Regions from separate parts of the Kitasatospora sp. NPDC088351 genome, predicted to be linked through region 2. Evidence: predicted binding sites of a transcription regulator. Region 2 holds the regulator's gene; each other region holds the start of a gene.

Region 1 (5,120 bases), on a different contig from region 2:
GCACGCGGTGCACAGCGGCCACCGCCCGTACTCCTCCAGCAGCGCGTCCTGGACGTCCTGGGCGACCAGCCCGAGCACGTACTCGGCGCCGTCCGGCCACTGCCCCAGCCACCAGCGCCGGTGTGTCACGGCGTTCTCCACCAGCGACACCACGGCGGCGTCCGCCACGTCCCGGGCGGAGAGGTCGGCGAGGATCAGCGCCCGCGCGTTGTGCAGGGCGGTCTCGATGTCAGCGGTGTCACCGGTGGAAGCCATCCGTCCATTCTCCCGCAGAACGCCGCATGGGCGGCTCCCCGGAGGGAACCGCCCATGCGAGCGAGGAACTGCCCGATCCGATCGAGTCGGATCAGAAGTCCATGTCACCGCCCGGCATGCCGCCGCCGGCGGCCGCGGCGGCCTTCTCCGGCTTGTCGGCGATGACGGCCTCGGTGGTGAGGAAGAGCGCCGCGATGGAGGCGGCGTTCTGCAGCGCGGAGCGGGTGACCTTGGCCGGGTCGATGATGCCCGCGGCGACCAGGTCGACGTACTCGTTGGTGGCGGCGTTCAGGCCGTGACCGGCGGGAAGGTTGCGCACCTTCTCCACCACGACGCCACCCTCCAGGCCGGCGTTGGTCGCGATCTGCTTGATCGGGGCCTCCAGCGCGACCTTGACGATGTTGGCACCGGTGGCCTCGTCGCCCTCGAGCTCCAGCTTGTCGAACGCGACCGAGGCCTGCAGCAGGGCGACGCCACCACCGGCGACGATGCCCTCCTCGACGGCGGCCTTGGCGTTGCGGACGGCGTCCTCGATGCGGTGCTTGCGCTCCTTGAGCTCCACCTCGGTGGCCGCGCCGGCCTTGATGACGGCCACGCCGCCGGCCAGCTTGGCGAGGCGCTCCTGGAGCTTCTCGCGGTCGTAGTCCGAGTCGCTGTTCTCGATCTCGGCGCGGATCTGGTTCACGCGGCCGGCGACCTGCTCGCTGTCACCGCCACCGTCGACGATGGTGGTCTCGTCCTTGGTGATGACCACCTTGCGGGCGGTGCCCAGCAGGTCGATGCCGGCGTTCTCGAGCTTGAGGCCGACCTCCTCGGAGATCACGGTGCCACCGGTGAGGATGGCGATGTCGCCGAGCATGGCCTTGCGGCGGTCGCCGAAGCCCGGGGCCTTGACGGCGACGGACTTGAAGGTGCCGCGGATCTTGTTCACGACCAGGGTCGACAGGGCCTCGCCCTCGACGTCCTCGGCGATGATGACCAGCGGCTTGCCGCTCTGCATGACCTTCTCCAGCAGCGGGAGCAGGTCCTTGACCGAGCCGATCTTGGAGTTGGCGATGAGGATGTACGGGTCCTCGAAGCTCGCCTCCATACGCTCCAGGTCGGTGGCGAAGTAGGCGGAGATGTAGCCCTTGTCGAAGCGCATGCCCTCGGTGAGCTCAAGCTCCAGACCGAAGGTGTTGCTCTCCTCGACGGTGATGACGCCTTCCTTGCCGACCTTGTCCATGGCCTCGGCGATGAGCTCGCCGATCTGGGTGTCGGCGGCCGAGATGGAGGCGGTGGAGGCGATCTGCTCCTTGGTCTCCACGTCCTTGGCCTGGGCCAGCAGCTGGTCCGAGACGGCGGCGACGGCCTTCTCGATGCCGCGCTTCAGGGCCATCGGGTTGGCGCCGGCGGCGACGTTGCGCAGACCCTCGCGGACGAGCGCCTGGGCCAGCACGGTGGCGGTGGTGGTGCCGTCACCCGCGACGTCGTCGGTCTTCTTGGCGACCTCCTTGACGAGCTCCGCGCCGATCTTCTCGTACGGGTCCTCGAGCTCGATCTCCTTGGCGATGGAGACACCGTCGTTGGTGATCGTGGGGGCGCCCCACTTCTTCTCCAGAACGACGTTGCGACCCTTGGGGCCGAGCGTGACCTTCACTGCGTCGGCGAGCTGGTTCATGCCACGCTCAAGGCCGCGGCGAGCTTCCTCATCAAAGGCGATGATCTTGGCCATCTGAAGTGGTCCTCCGGGACACGGTCGACTGCTCGGACCAAGGGGTGCCCGCGACGGACGGCCCTGGTGTGCGGGGGTCCTTTCCCCTACCGCTCCCGGGGGCCTCACCGACCCGGTCCGCTGTCACTCTCACGCTGTGAGTGCTAACGCCAATGATTAGCACTCTGGCAGGGCGAGTGCAAGCCCAATCGGCAACCCGCGAGCCGCACCGGCCACCCGCGGGCGGACGCGCGACGGGCCCCGGGCGCCACGTGCGGCGGCGCCCGCCGCCGCACGTGCCGACGGGCCCGTACGACGTGTGTCGTACGGGCCCGTCGCGAAGCAAGAGGCGCACCAGCCGATGGGCCGAGCCGAACTCCTGGGGGTCGGAAAGGTCAGACCGCGGCGCGGACCATGTCCGCCTGCGGGCCCTTCTGCCCCTGAGAGATCTCGAACTCGACCCGCTGGCCCTCCTCAAGGGTGCGGTAGCCGTCCATCTGGATCGCGCTGTAGTGGACGAAGACGTCCGCACCACCGTCGACCGCGATGAAGCCGTAGCCCTTCTCCGCGTTGAACCACTTGACGGTGCCCTGAGCCATTCCGAACTCCCCTAGTGCTGTGCTGGCCCTTCACGCGCCCGCAGGTCGCGGGCCCGGGTCTGGTTTCGAGGCCGGCCCGGGGAACCCCCCCTGGACGCAGCCGTGCACGCCGCGGTCCCCCGCCGAGCCACCGGACGGCATCCGATGGGCGGGCGATCGCGTCGATCGCGGCTGAATGTATCCGGATCGACGCCCTCTGCAACAGGGTCAGCCGCAGGGAATTCCCCGGGCCCGCCAGGGGACACCTCAGGTGAAATCAGGAGGAAATCGGCATTTCACGCCGGACATAGCGGACGAATTACTCAAATCCCCTTGAGAATTCTGACATCTGCCTGACATGTTTCACGGCCGTGCGCGCGGCGCCGGTCTCAGCGGCCGGACGGTCACCGGCGATACGGGTTCAGCCGGATTCGGGCGCCGGTGAAAGGGGAAGGGGAGCCCTGTTCCCAGCCGAGCGACACTCTACTCCGACTGGACCCGGAAATATTCCCGCCGAAATGCGGCCGGCCGCCCCCGCGTACGGAATTCGGAATTCCGTACGCGGGAACGGCCGGCCGGGAAGAGCGGCGGACGGGCTCAGCAGCCGCCGGCCACCGCCGGGATGATCGACACGCTCGCGCCGTCCTTGATCTCGGTCGCCAGCCCCTCCGCGAACCGCACGTCGTCGTCGTTGACGTAGACGTTCACGAAGCGGCGCAGCTTGCCGGCGTCGTCCAGGACGCGGGCGGCGATGCCCGGGTGGTTCTTGTCGAGGTCGGCGATGACATCGCCCAGGGTGGCACCCTCGGCGGCGACCTCGGCGGAGCCGCCGGTGTAGGTGCGCAGGATGGTGGGAATGCGGACGTTGGCGCTCATGGCGGGGGCTCTCCTAGCGGGGTGGTGGTCAGGCGGAGGCGAGGCCGGCGTCGCGGAAGGACTCCAGCGTCGGGCGGATGACGGTGGTCATGCCGGAGTCGGAGACGGCGTCCAAGGTCTTCAGGCCGTCGCCGGTGTTGATCGCGACGGTCTCCTTGGCCGGGTCCAGCTGCCCGGTCTCGACGAGCTTCTTCAGCACGCCGACGGTCACCCCGCCCGCGGTCTCGGCGAAGATGCCCTCGGTGCGGGCCAGCAGCTTGATCGCGGCCACCACCTCGGCGTCGGTGACGTCCTCGACCACGCCGCCGGTGCGGCGGGCGATGTCCAGCACGTACGGGCCGTCGGCCGGGTTGCCGATCGCCAGCGACTTGGCGATGGTGTCCGGCTTGACCGGGCGGATCACGTCCCGGCCGGCCTTGAACGCGGCCGACACCGGCGAGCAGCCGGCCGCCTGCGCCCCGAAGATCCGGTACGGCCGGTCCTCGACCAGACCGAGCCTGATCAGCTCCTGCAGCCCCTTGTCGATCTTGGTGAGCTGGGAGCCCGAGGCGATCGGGATGACGATCTGCTCCGGCAGCCGCCAGCCGAGCTGCTCGCAGATCTCGTACGCCAGCGTCTTGGAGCCCTCGCCGTAGTACGGGCGGAGGTTGACGTTCACGAAGCCCCAGCCCTCGCCGGCCGGGTCGCCGATCAGCTCCGAACAGAAGCGGTTGACGTCGTCGTAGTTGCCCTCGATGCCGACCAGCTCGCCGCCGTAGACCCCGGCCATCACGACCTTGCCCTGCTCCAGGTCGTGCGGGATGAACACGCAGGACTTGAATCCGGCCCGGGCCGCCGCCGCACCGACCGCGCCGGCCAGGTTGCCGGTGGACGAGCAGGACAGCGTGGTGAAGCCGAACGCGCGGGCCGCCTCGATGGCGCAGGCCACCACGCGGTCCTTGAACGAGTGGGTGGGGTTGCCCGAGTCGTCCTTGATGTGCAGCTGAGCGGTGAAGCCCAGCTCACGGCCCAGGTTGTCGGCCTTCACCAGCGGGGTCCAGCCCGGGTTCAGGTTGGGCTTCCCGGCGACATCGGCCGGAACGGGCAGCAGCGGGGCGTAGCGCCAGATCGACGCCGGGCCGGCCTCGATCCGCTTGCGCAGGTCCTCGGCGGCCTCGCCGCCGAAGTCGTACGCGATCTCCAGCGGCCCGAAGCACTCCAGGCAGGCGAAGCTCGGACCGAGCGGAAAGCGGGTGCCGCACTCCCGACAGGACAGCGCGGCGGCGGGGCCGAGGTCAACGGTGAGGGATGCGGGTGCGGCGGTGTCGATAGCCATGATGGCGGAGGCCTCTCTCCTCATCTTCCCCGTGACGCGGTCGCGCCACAGGCCGGAATTGGCACCTGTCCCGCCGGGCCTGTACGACAGCCGCGCGAGAAGGTTGCCGGGACGTCAACGGGCCGTTCCCTCAGTCCCTCTGGATGAGCTCTGTGAAGTTGTGGTCCTGCTCAGCGGTGACCCCGGCGTGCGAAGGTCCGATCGCTGTACGAAGACTGTATCCGAAGGCGTCAACCCCGAACGGGACCGTCCGCCACGCGAGATGCCCCGTCCCGTCCGAACCCGTCCCACCCGAACCCGCCGAGGAGAGACCCGTGCCCGCCGAACCGACCCCCGCGCTCCTTCCGCAGGCGGCGTCCTGGCTGCGCCGCCGCTCCTGGAGCGCGGCCGACCGCCCGGTCGG
Region 2 (4,923 bases):
CCAGATCCTTGAAGGAGTCCACCGAGGCGAGGATGCGCTTCCAGGCGGCGGGGGTGTCCGCCGGCCAGCCGAGGCGGCGGCAGACGCCCTCCTTCCACACCTCGCCGCGGGGGACGCCGGGCCAGCCGGGGATGCCGACGCTCGCGGGCTTCACGGCCTGCCAGATGTCGATGTAGGGGTGGCCGACGACCAGGACGGCGTCGCCGGTGACCCGGGCGGCGATGCGGTGCTCCTTGGTGCCGGGGAGCAGGTGGTCCACCAGGACGCCGAGGCGGCGGCCGGGGCCGGGGGCGAAGTCGGCGACGATGGCGGGCAGGTCGTCGACGCCCTCCAGGTACTCGACGACCACGCCCTCGATCCGCAGGTCGTCGCCCCAGACCCGCTCGACCAGCTCGGCGTCGTGCCGGCCCTCGACGTAGATGCGCGACTCGCGGGCCACCCGGGCCCGGGCGCCGGGGACGGCGATCGAGCCGGAGGCGGTGCGGCCGGGGGCCCGGGACGGCGCGGGCGCGGCCGCCGGGGGGCGGACCAGGGTGACCGGCCGGCCCTCCAGCAGGAAGCCGCGCGGCACCAGCGGGAAGACCCGGTGCTTGCCGAAGCGGTCCTCCAGGGTGACGGTGAAGCCCTCCGCGGTCTTCTCGCACCGCACCACCGCTCCGCAGAAGCCGGTCGCCGCCTCCTCCACCACCAGGTCCCGCTCGGCGGACACCTCCGGGGCGGGCTGCTGCCGCTTCCACGGCGGGGTCAGGTCGGGTCCGTACTGGTGGCTGCGCATGGAAGGTGACTATAGGGAAATCCGGCGGAGGGCCGGCGGGAGGTCAGAGCCCCGGCGCGCCCCAGACCGGGAACCAGCGGGTGAGGTCCTTCTCCAGCCGCAGGTCGTTCCCGAGCATGGCGTTGACCTGCAGTTCCAGGGGGCTGTTCCGCTTCTCCCCGCCGCCCGGCATCGGCGCGAACGGGTAGAAGGTGCCGCGCTTGTACAGGTAGACCAGCGCCAGCGACTGCCCCCGCTCGTCGCGGAAGGCCACCAGCGAGCAGAGCAGCTGCGGTCCGAAGCCGTTCGCCTCCAGCTCGCTGTTGACCGCGTGCAGGTCGTTGACCAGCTCCGGCAGCTCCTCCGGGGTGTGCCGGGCGAGCAGCCAGGAGTAGCCGTACCCGTCCTTGGAGGCCTCCACCGGGACGCCGCCGCGCTCGGTGTCGGCGTCCAGCAGCGCCCGCACCTGCCGTTCGACCTCGCCGAACGCCCCGCCCTCGACGGCCGCGAAGCAGACCGAGCCGAGACCGGTCGGCCGGAAGCCGGTCGCCGCCTCCAGGGTCAGTGCCGCCGAGGGGACCCCGAACAGCTGGTCGAGGTCGGGCTTGACGGGCTTGGTGCGCCCGAACAGGGCGTCCAGGAATCCCACGGCGGTCCTTTCCCGAGGTGGTTCAGCGGCCCAGCTGGGCCGAGATCTTCGCCAGCTGCTCCAGTCGCTGCTCCAGCGACGGGTGGGTGGAGAACAGCTGCGAGGCGGTCTCCCGGGCGCTCAGCGCCGGGGCGAAGTAGAAGGCGTTGTACGGCTGTGCCTGGCGCAGGTCCTTGGACGGGATCGCGGCGATCTGGCCGGTCACCTTGGTCAGCGCCGACGCGAGCGCGCTGGGCCGGCCGGTGAGCTGGGCGGCGGCGCGGTCGGCGGCCAGCTCCCGGTAGCGGGAGAGCAGCCGGGTGAGCAGGAAGCTGATCGCGTACACCACGATCGACACCAGCGGGATGATCAGCGCGGCGATGGCGGCGTTGGAGTCGTTGTTGTTGCGGCCCCCGCCCATGAACCCGCCGTACATCGCGATCCGGGTCATCGCCCCGGCCAGCACCCCGAGGAACCCGGCGATGGTCATCACCGCCACGTCCCGGTGCGCCACGTGCGAGAGCTCGTGCGCCAGCACGCCCTCCAGCTCCTCCGGCTCCAGCCGCCGCAGCAGCCCGGTGGTCACGCAGACCACGGCGTTCTGCGGGTTGCGGCCGGTGGCGAACGCGTTCGGCATGTCGTTGTCGGCGACCGCCACCCGCGGCTTGGGCATGTCGGCCAGCGCGCAGAGCCGGTCGATGGTGCCGTGCAGCTGCGGATACTGTTCCGGGCTCACCCGGTGGGCGCCCATCGCCCGTTCGGTGATCTTGTCGCTGAACCAGAACTGGGCCACGAAGAGACCGCCCGAGATCAGCACGATCAGTGGCCAGGCCCCGCGCAGCAGCACGATCAGCAGGCCGGTGAATCCGACGTACAGCAGCCCGATCACGAACATCGTCGCGACCATGCGGCCGGTCAGGCCGCGGTCGGGTGCGAAGCGCGTGTGCTGGCCCGAGCTCGACATCGCTGCTCCTCCGTTAGCCGTTCGCTTTCGATGCTGCCACCCGGACGGGCCCTCGGCATCACCCGCGCGCCGGATATTGCGCGCAGGATCACTCGGGCCGGGCCGTTCCTGCCGTCGGACCCGGGCCTTACACTGGCAGGTACGGTTCTGGCACTCGGCTGTTCAGAGTGCCAAAGCCGGGGCCTCCCAGAACGGCCCGCAACATGCCAGAACGGACACATGTCACTACGGACAACGTGCGAAGACGGAGGTGCGTGCCCCATGGCCGGTGAGGTCCGTCAGCTGGACGACCGCAAGCTCGCGGTGCTTCGCGCCATCGTCCAGGACTACGTGGGAACCGAGGAGCCGGTCGGCTCCAAGGCCCTGGTGGAGCGGCACAGCCTCGGCGTGTCCCCGGCCACCGTCCGCAACGACATGGCCGCGCTGGAGGAGGACGGCTACATCCACCAGCCGCACACCAGCGCCGGGCGGATCCCCACCGACAAGGGCTACCGGCTCTTCGTCGACCGGCTCGCCGAGGTCAAGCCGATGAGCGCGCCCGAGCGGCGGGCGATCCGGCACTTCCTGGACGGCGCGGTCGACCTGGACGACGTGGTCGCCCGGACGGTCCGGCTGCTCGCCCAGCTCACCCGGCAGGTCGCGGTGGTCCAGTACCCCTCGCTCTCCCGGTCGACCGTCCGGCACATCGAGCTGGTCGCGCTGGCCCCGGTCAAGGTGATGCTGGTCCTGATCACCAACACCGGCCGGGTCGAGCAGCGGATGATGGACTGCCCGGGCCCGGTCGGCGAGACCCTCCTCGCGGATCTGCGGGCGCGGATCAACGCGCACGCGGTCGGGCAGCGGCTGCCCGAGGTGCCGGGGCTGCTGGAGGAGTTGCCGGCCGGTTTCGAGGCGGCCGACCGGCCGGCCGTCGTCACCGTCCTGGCGACGCTCTTCGAGGCGCTCGCCGAACAGAACGAGGAACGGATCATGCTGGCCGGCACGGCCAACCTGACCCGTTTCGGCCACGACTTCCCGCTCACCATCCAGCCGGTGCTGGAAGCGCTGGAGGAGCAGGTCGTCCTGCTCCGCCTCCTGGGTGAGACCGGCGACGCGGGGATGACGGTCCGGATCGGCCGGGAGAACGCCTACGAGGGGCTCAATTCCACCTCGGTCGTCTCCGTCGGTTACGGTTCGGGCGACGAGAGCGTGGCCAAACTGGGTGTGATCGGTCCGACCCGGATGGACTATCCGGGCACAATGGGGGCGGTGCGGGCGGTGGCACGGTACGTGGGCCAGATCCTGGCCGAGTCGTAGGAACAGCCACCATCAGACCGATGGTGGTACCCAGTCGCAAGCACTACTACAGGCGGAACAAGCGGAGCATTTGGTGGCCACGGACTACTACGCGGTACTCGGCGTCCGACGGGATGCGGGGCAGGACGAGATCAAGAAGGCGTTCCGGCGCCTGGCGCGCGAACTGCACCCGGACGTCAACCCGGACCCGAAGACGCAGGAGCGGTTCAAGGAGATCAACGCCGCCTACGAGGTGCTCTCCGACCCGCAGAAGCGTCAGGTCTACGACCTCGGCGGGGACCCTCTCTCGCCCAACGGCGGCGGAGGCGCGGGCGGCTTCGGCGCGGGCGCGGCCGGTTTCGGCTTCTCCGACATCATGGACGCCTTCTTCGGCGCCGCGGCCGGTCAGCGCGGCCCGCGCTCGCGGACCAGGCGCGGCCAGGACGCCATGATCCGGCTGGAGATCACCCTGGAGGAGGCCGCCTTCGGCACCACCAAGGAACTCCAGGTCGACACGGCCGTCACCTGCACCACCTGCAGCGGGGAGGGCGCCGCGCCCGGCACCTCCGCGCAGACCTGTGACATGTGCCGCGGCAAGGGCGAGGTCTCCCAGGTCACCCGGTCCTTCCTGGGCCAGGTCATGACCTCCCGCCCCTGCCCGCAGTGCCAGGGCTTCGGCACCGTCGTGCCGACCCCGTGCCCGGAGTGCGCGGGCGACGGCCGGGTCCGCGCCCGGCGCACCCTGACGGTCAAGATCCCGGCCGGTGTCGACAACGGCACCCGCATCCAGCTGGCCGGCGAGGGCGAGGTCGGCCCCGGTGGCGGCCCCGCCGGCGACCTGTACGTCGAGATCGCCGAGACCACCCACACGGTGTTCCAGCGCCGCGGGGACGACCTGCACTGCACGGTCACCATCCCGATGACGGCCGCCGCGCTCGGCACCCAGGTGCCGCTGCAGACGCTGGACGGCCTGGAGGAGCTCGACATCCGGCCCGGCACCCAGTCCGGCCAGTCGATCCCGCTGCACGGCCGGGGCATCACCCACCTGCGCGGTGGCGGCCGGGGCGACCTGATAGTGCATGTCGAGGTGCAGACGCCCACCAAGCTCGACGCCGAGCAGGAGGACCTGCTCCGCCGCCTCGCCGTGCTGCGCGGCGAGGAGCGGCCGTCCGGCCAGTTCGCGCCCGGCCAGCAGGGGCTGTTCTCCCGGCTGAAGGACGCGTTCAACGGGCGCTGAGGCGCCCGCAGGAGTGTGCAAGCACCACGAGGGGCGCGGGGAGCGCGCGGACCGGGCCCGCGGGG
Region 3 (5,120 bases), on a different contig from region 2:
GGAACCGCCGCGCCGGCCGCTACCGTGCTCTAGGGCGAGACGGCTGGACGGATCCGGGGAGCGCGGCGCGGTGAAGAAGTACGGGCGGAGCAGGACGAAGACGTACGCGGTGGGGGCGCTGGCGCTGCTGGCCGCCGCCACCGGGTGCGGCAGCAGCGGTGGCGGTACGCCGGCGGCGGCCGGCGGCACACCGTCCACCGCGGCCCACCCCTCGGGCGGCGGCGCGCAGACCCCGGCGGCCGCCGCGGCCACCACGCCCGCCGCACCACCGGCCGCCGGGGACCCGGCGGCCTGGGCGAAGTGGAACCTCAAGCCGCTGGCGCCCGCCCCGGCCGCGCCCGCCGACAAGCCGATCAAACTCGAACGGACCGGCACCGTACCGGTGTTCAGCGATGTGAAGACGGCCGACAAGGTCGTCTTCATCACCATCGACGACGGCGCCGAGAAGGACCCGAAGTTCGTCGAGATGCTGACCGACCTCAAGGTGCCGGTCTCGATGTTCCTGACCCGGGACATCGTCAAGGACAACTACGGCTACTTCAAGCCGCTCCAGGCGCTCGGCAACCACATCCACAACCACACCGTGGACCACGCGCAGATGAGCAAGGTCCCGCCGGAGAAGCAGAAGTCCGAGATCTGCGACGCCCAGTCCGCGCTCACCCAGCAGTACGGCACCGCGCCGCTGCTGTTCCGCCCGCCCTACGGGGACGGCGCCAACACCCCGGCGCTGAACGGCTCGGTGCAGCAGTGCGGACCGCGGGCCATCGTGCTCTGGTGCGAGTCGATGCAGATCCACGACATGCAGTACCAGGCGGCGGACAAGAAGCTGAAGCCCGGCGACATCGTCCTCGCCCACTTCCGGGGCCCGAAGGACCTCAAGGGCGAGACGATGACGCAGATGTTCGGCGAGATGCTGGCCCGCATCCAGGAGCAGGGCTTCGCGGTGGCCCGGCTCGAGGACTACATTCAGGCGCCCCCGGCCTGATCCGCCGCCACCTGATCCGCCGCCGCCCCGGCCGTCACCGGCCGGCCCAGCATCATCAGCGGGCCCCGGTCGGTGCGGCTGAGGATCACCGTGACGCTGTTCGGCCCGGACGGCTTCAGCTGCCGGCGCAGCTCCTCGGGGGTGATCGCCATCCCGCGCTTCTTGATCACCACCGTGCCGACGGCCCGTTCGCGCAGCAGCGCCTTCAGCTTCTTGATGTGGAACGGCAGCACGTCGGTGAGCTCGTACGCGTGCGCGTACGGGGTGGCGACCAGGCGGTCCGAGGTGAGGTAGGCGATCTTCGGGTCGATCAGCCGGCCGCCCACCTGGCCGGCCACCTCGGCGACCAGGTGGGCGCGGATCACCGCGCCGTCCGGCTCGTACAGGTAGCGGCCGACCGGTCCGGCGGGCGGGTCGGGCAGGTCGCCGCCGGTCAGCGTGGTGCCGTGCGGCAGCAGGGTGGCGCGGTGCGGGTGCCCGGCCCCGGTGCCGAACCAGAGCACCGCCTCCTTGACGTCCCCGTGGTCGGAGACCCACTCGGCCTCGGCGTCGGCCGGGACGGCCTCGTGCGGGATGCCCGGCGCGACCTTCAGCGCGCCGACCGGGGTGCGGCGGCCGGCCTCGATCGCCCAGGAGAGCGGCGGGGCGTACGCCTCCGGGTCGAACACCCGGCCGCGTGACGTCCGGCGGGCCGGGTCGGTGAAGACCGCGTCGTAGCCGGTGACATCGATGTCGGCGACGTCCGCGCAGCGCACCTCCACCAGGTCGGACAGGCCCAGCGCGGCCGCGTTCGCGGCGGTGGCGGCACAGGCCGCCGGGTCCCGGTCGACGGCGAGCACCTCGATCCCGGCCCGGGCCAGCGCCAGGACGTCCCCGCCGATGCCGCAGCAGAGGTCGGCCAGCCGGCGCACGCCCAGCCCGGCGAAGCGCCGCGCCCGCCACTCGGCGACGCTGCGCCGGGTGGACTGCTCGACCCCGTTGGGCGTGAAGTACATCAGGTCGGCGTCCGGGCCGAACTTCGCCCGGGCCCGCTGCCGCAGCCGGGCCTGCCCGAACGCCGCCGACACCAGCTCCGCCGGGTGCTCCCGCCGCAGCCGGGTGGCCAGGGCCAGCTCCTCCTCGGGCGCGAACTCACGCAGTTCGGCGAGCAGGGACTGCCCCTCGGGGGTCAGCAGGGGCTGCAGGTTCTCGGTCTCCACCCGGTCATTCTCCCCGGTCCCGGGCCCGGCGCGACGCGTCGTCGGCCGCCTGCCCGCAGGCCCCGGTGCGCCGTGGGCCCACCGCGCCACGCGCAACACGAGGGCGCGCCGTTGGCACTCTGGTTGACTGAGTGCTAACCGCACCCTATGGTCGTCCTTGGCACTCTCCACCTGGTGAGTGCTAACGCGATGAAGCGTGTCTGACCCCCGCGACGGCAGGCTCGCAGGTTCGCCCCTACCCGTTAGAAAACCCCGTAATCTCCGAAGGGGAGCTCGGACGTGACCACCAGCAGCAAGGTTGCCATCAAGCCGCTCGAGGACCGCATTGTGGTCCAGCCGCTCGACGCCGAGACCACCACGGCCTCCGGCCTGGTCATCCCGGACACGGCCAAGGAGAAGCCCCAGGAGGGCGTCGTCCTGGCCGTCGGCCCGGGCCGCTTCGAGGACGGCCAGCGTCTGCCGCTCGATGTCGCCGTCGGCGACATCGTCCTGTACTCGAAGTACGGCGGCACCGAGGTGAAGTACCAGGGCGAGGAGTACCTCGTCCTCTCGGCTCGCGACGTTCTCGCCATCATCGAGAAGTAACGCGACGTCGGGAAGCAAGACGTTCCAGCCCGCCCCGGATCCGTGTCCCAGTGACAGGGGCCCGGGGCGTGGTTGTTGGTTCACGTAGTTTCAGCGGTCGGTGGGCCGGCCGCAGCCCCGAGGGAATAGGGAACATGGCGAAGATCCTGCAGTTCGACGAGGACGCCCGCCGCTCGCTGGAGCGCGGTGTGAACAAGCTGGCCGACACCGTCAAGGTGACCATCGGCCCCAAGGGCCGCAACGTCGTCATCGACAAGAAGTTCGGCGCCCCGACCATCACCAACGACGGTGTCACCATCGCCCGTGAGGTCGAGCTGGACGACCCGTACGAGAACCTTGGCGCGCAGCTCGTCAAGGAGGTCGCCACCAAGACCAACGACGTCGCGGGTGACGGCACCACCACCGCCACCGTGCTGGCCCAGGCCCTGGTCAACGAGGGGCTGCGCAACGTCGCCGCCGGTGCCGGCCCGGCCGCCCTGAAGAAGGGCATCGACAAGGCCGTCGCCGCCGTCTCCGAGCACCTGCTCTCCATCGCCCGCGAGATCGAGGGCAAGGACGACGTCGCCGCCGTCGCGTCCCTCTCCGCGCAGGACACCCAGGTCGGCGAGCTGATCGCCGAGGCGATCGACAAGGTCGGCAAGGACGGTGTCATCACCGTCGAGGAGTCGAACACCTTCGGCGTGGAGCTGGACTTCACCGAGGGCATGCAGTTCGACAAGGGCTACCTGTCGCCGTACTTCGTCACCGACGCGGAGCGGCAGGAGGCGGTCCTGGAGGACCCGTACATCCTGATCAACCAGGGCAAGATCTCCTCCATCCAGGAGCTGCTGCCGCTGCTGGAGAAGATCCTCCAGGGCGGTTCCTCGAAGCCGCTGCTGATCATCGCCGAGGACGTCGACGGCGAGGCGCTGTCGACCCTCGTGGTGAACAAGATCCGCGGCACCTTCAACGCGGTCGCCGTCAAGGCCCCGGGCTTCGGCGACCGCCGCAAGGCGATCCTCGGCGACCTGGCCACCCTGACCGGTGCCACCGTCATCTCCGAGGAGGTCGGCCTCAAGCTCGACCAGGCCGGTGTGGACGTGCTGGGCACCGCCCGCCGCGTGACCATCACCAAGGACGAGACCACCGTCGTCGACGGCGCCGGTGACACCGAGGCCGTGGCCGGCCGCGTCGCCCAGATCAAGGGCGAGATCGCGAACACCGACTCCGACTGGGACCGCGAGAAGCTGCAGGAGCGCCTGGCCAAGCTGGCCGGCGGCGTCTGCGTCATCAAGGTCGGCGCCGCCACCGAGGTGGAGCTGAAGGAGCGCAAGCACCGTCTGGAGGACGCCATCTCGGCGACCCGTGCCGCGGTCGAGGAGGGCATCGTCGCCGGCGGTGGCGCCTCCCTGGTGCACGCCGCCAAGGTGCTGGAGGACGGCCTGGGCCTGTCGGGCGACGAGGCGACCGGTGTCGCGGTCGTCCGCAAGGCGCTGGCCGAGCCGCTGCGCTGGATCGCCCAGAACGCCGGCCTGGAGGGCTACGTCATCACCTCCAAGGTCGCCGAGCTGGAGGCGGGCCAGGGCTACAACGCCGCCACCGGCGAGTACGGCGACCTGGTGAAGGCCGGCGTCATCGACCCGGTCAAGGTCACCCGCTCCGCGCTGGAGAACGCCGCCTCGATCGCCTCCCTGCTGCTCACCACCGAGACCCTCGTGGTGGAGAAGAAGGAGGACGAGGAGGCCGGTCACGGTCACTCGCACGGTGGCCACGGCCACTCCCACTGACGTCTGATCAGTGACCGCAGGCCCGGTCCGCTCCCCTCGGGGACGCGGGCCGGGCCTGCGGCGTATGGGCCGGTGGTCTGCTTCGGGATTCAACTATCAGATGAATTTTGCTTATAGCAAAGTTTGCCTTATAACTGAGTCATGATCGAGGCCCGCCATCTGCGCGTTCTGCGTGCCGTCGCCCGCACCGGCTCCTTCTCCGCGGCCGCTCGCGAGCTGGGCTGTACGCAGCCTGCCATCAGCCAGCAGATGAAGGCCCTGGAGAAGTCCGTCGACACCCCGCTGGTGGTCCGGTCCGGGCGGGGCATGCAGCTCAGCGAGGCCGGGCGGGTGCTGCTCAAGCATGCCACCGGGATCCTGGCCGGGCTCTCGGCCGCCGAGGAGGAGGTCGCGGCGATCGCCGGGCTGCGGGCCGGCCGGGTGCGGCTGGTCTCCTTCCCGACCGCGAGCTCCACCCTGGTGCCGCCGGCCGTCGCCCGGCTGCGGGACGGCCATCCGGGGGTGCGCGTGTCGCTGGTCGAGGCGGAACCGCCGGAGTCGCTGGCGATGCTGCGCGGCGGGGAGTGCGAGATCGCGCTGGCCTTC

The links. Region 2 encodes HrcA, which represses chaperone genes, less so after heat shock. Its sites were predicted from a motif close to TTNGCACTCNGNNNNNCNGAGTGCNAA; they were not measured.
Region 1: the regulator HrcA is predicted to act here: its motif matches at 2,126-2,152, upstream of groL (chaperonin GroEL).
Region 3: the regulator HrcA is predicted to act here: its motif matches at 2,296-2,322, upstream of groES (co-chaperone GroES).

Annotation. Positions count from the first base shown of each region.
Region 1 covers NZ_JBFBIL010000056.1:16,511-21,630, forward strand. The annotation lists gene AB0P06_RS29415 (hypothetical protein) at 1-255, opposite strand, end outside; gene groL (chaperonin GroEL) at 347-1,969, opposite strand; gene AB0P06_RS29425 (cold-shock protein) at 2,344-2,547, opposite strand; gene AB0P06_RS29430 (ubiquitin-like small modifier protein 1) at 3,124-3,402, opposite strand; gene thrC (threonine synthase) at 3,431-4,717, opposite strand; SAM riboswitch class I at 4,735-4,867, opposite strand; gene AB0P06_RS29440 (glucosyl-3-phosphoglycerate synthase) at 5,032-5,120, shown strand, end outside.
Region 2 covers NZ_JBFBIL010000015.1:54-4,976, reverse strand. The annotation lists gene AB0P06_RS13940 (DUF3097 domain-containing protein) at 1-775, opposite strand, end outside; gene AB0P06_RS13935 (hypothetical protein) at 819-1,403, opposite strand; gene htpX (zinc metalloprotease HtpX) at 1,426-2,346, opposite strand; gene hrcA (heat-inducible transcriptional repressor HrcA) at 2,608-3,642, shown strand; gene dnaJ (molecular chaperone DnaJ) at 3,716-4,858, shown strand.
Region 3 covers NZ_JBFBIL010000006.1:34,780-39,899, forward strand. The annotation lists gene AB0P06_RS06550 (polysaccharide deacetylase family protein) at 71-985, shown strand; gene AB0P06_RS06555 (methyltransferase domain-containing protein) at 967-2,184, opposite strand; gene groES (co-chaperone GroES) at 2,464-2,769, shown strand; gene groL (chaperonin GroEL) at 2,904-4,535, shown strand; gene AB0P06_RS06570 (LysR family transcriptional regulator) at 4,677-5,120, shown strand, end outside.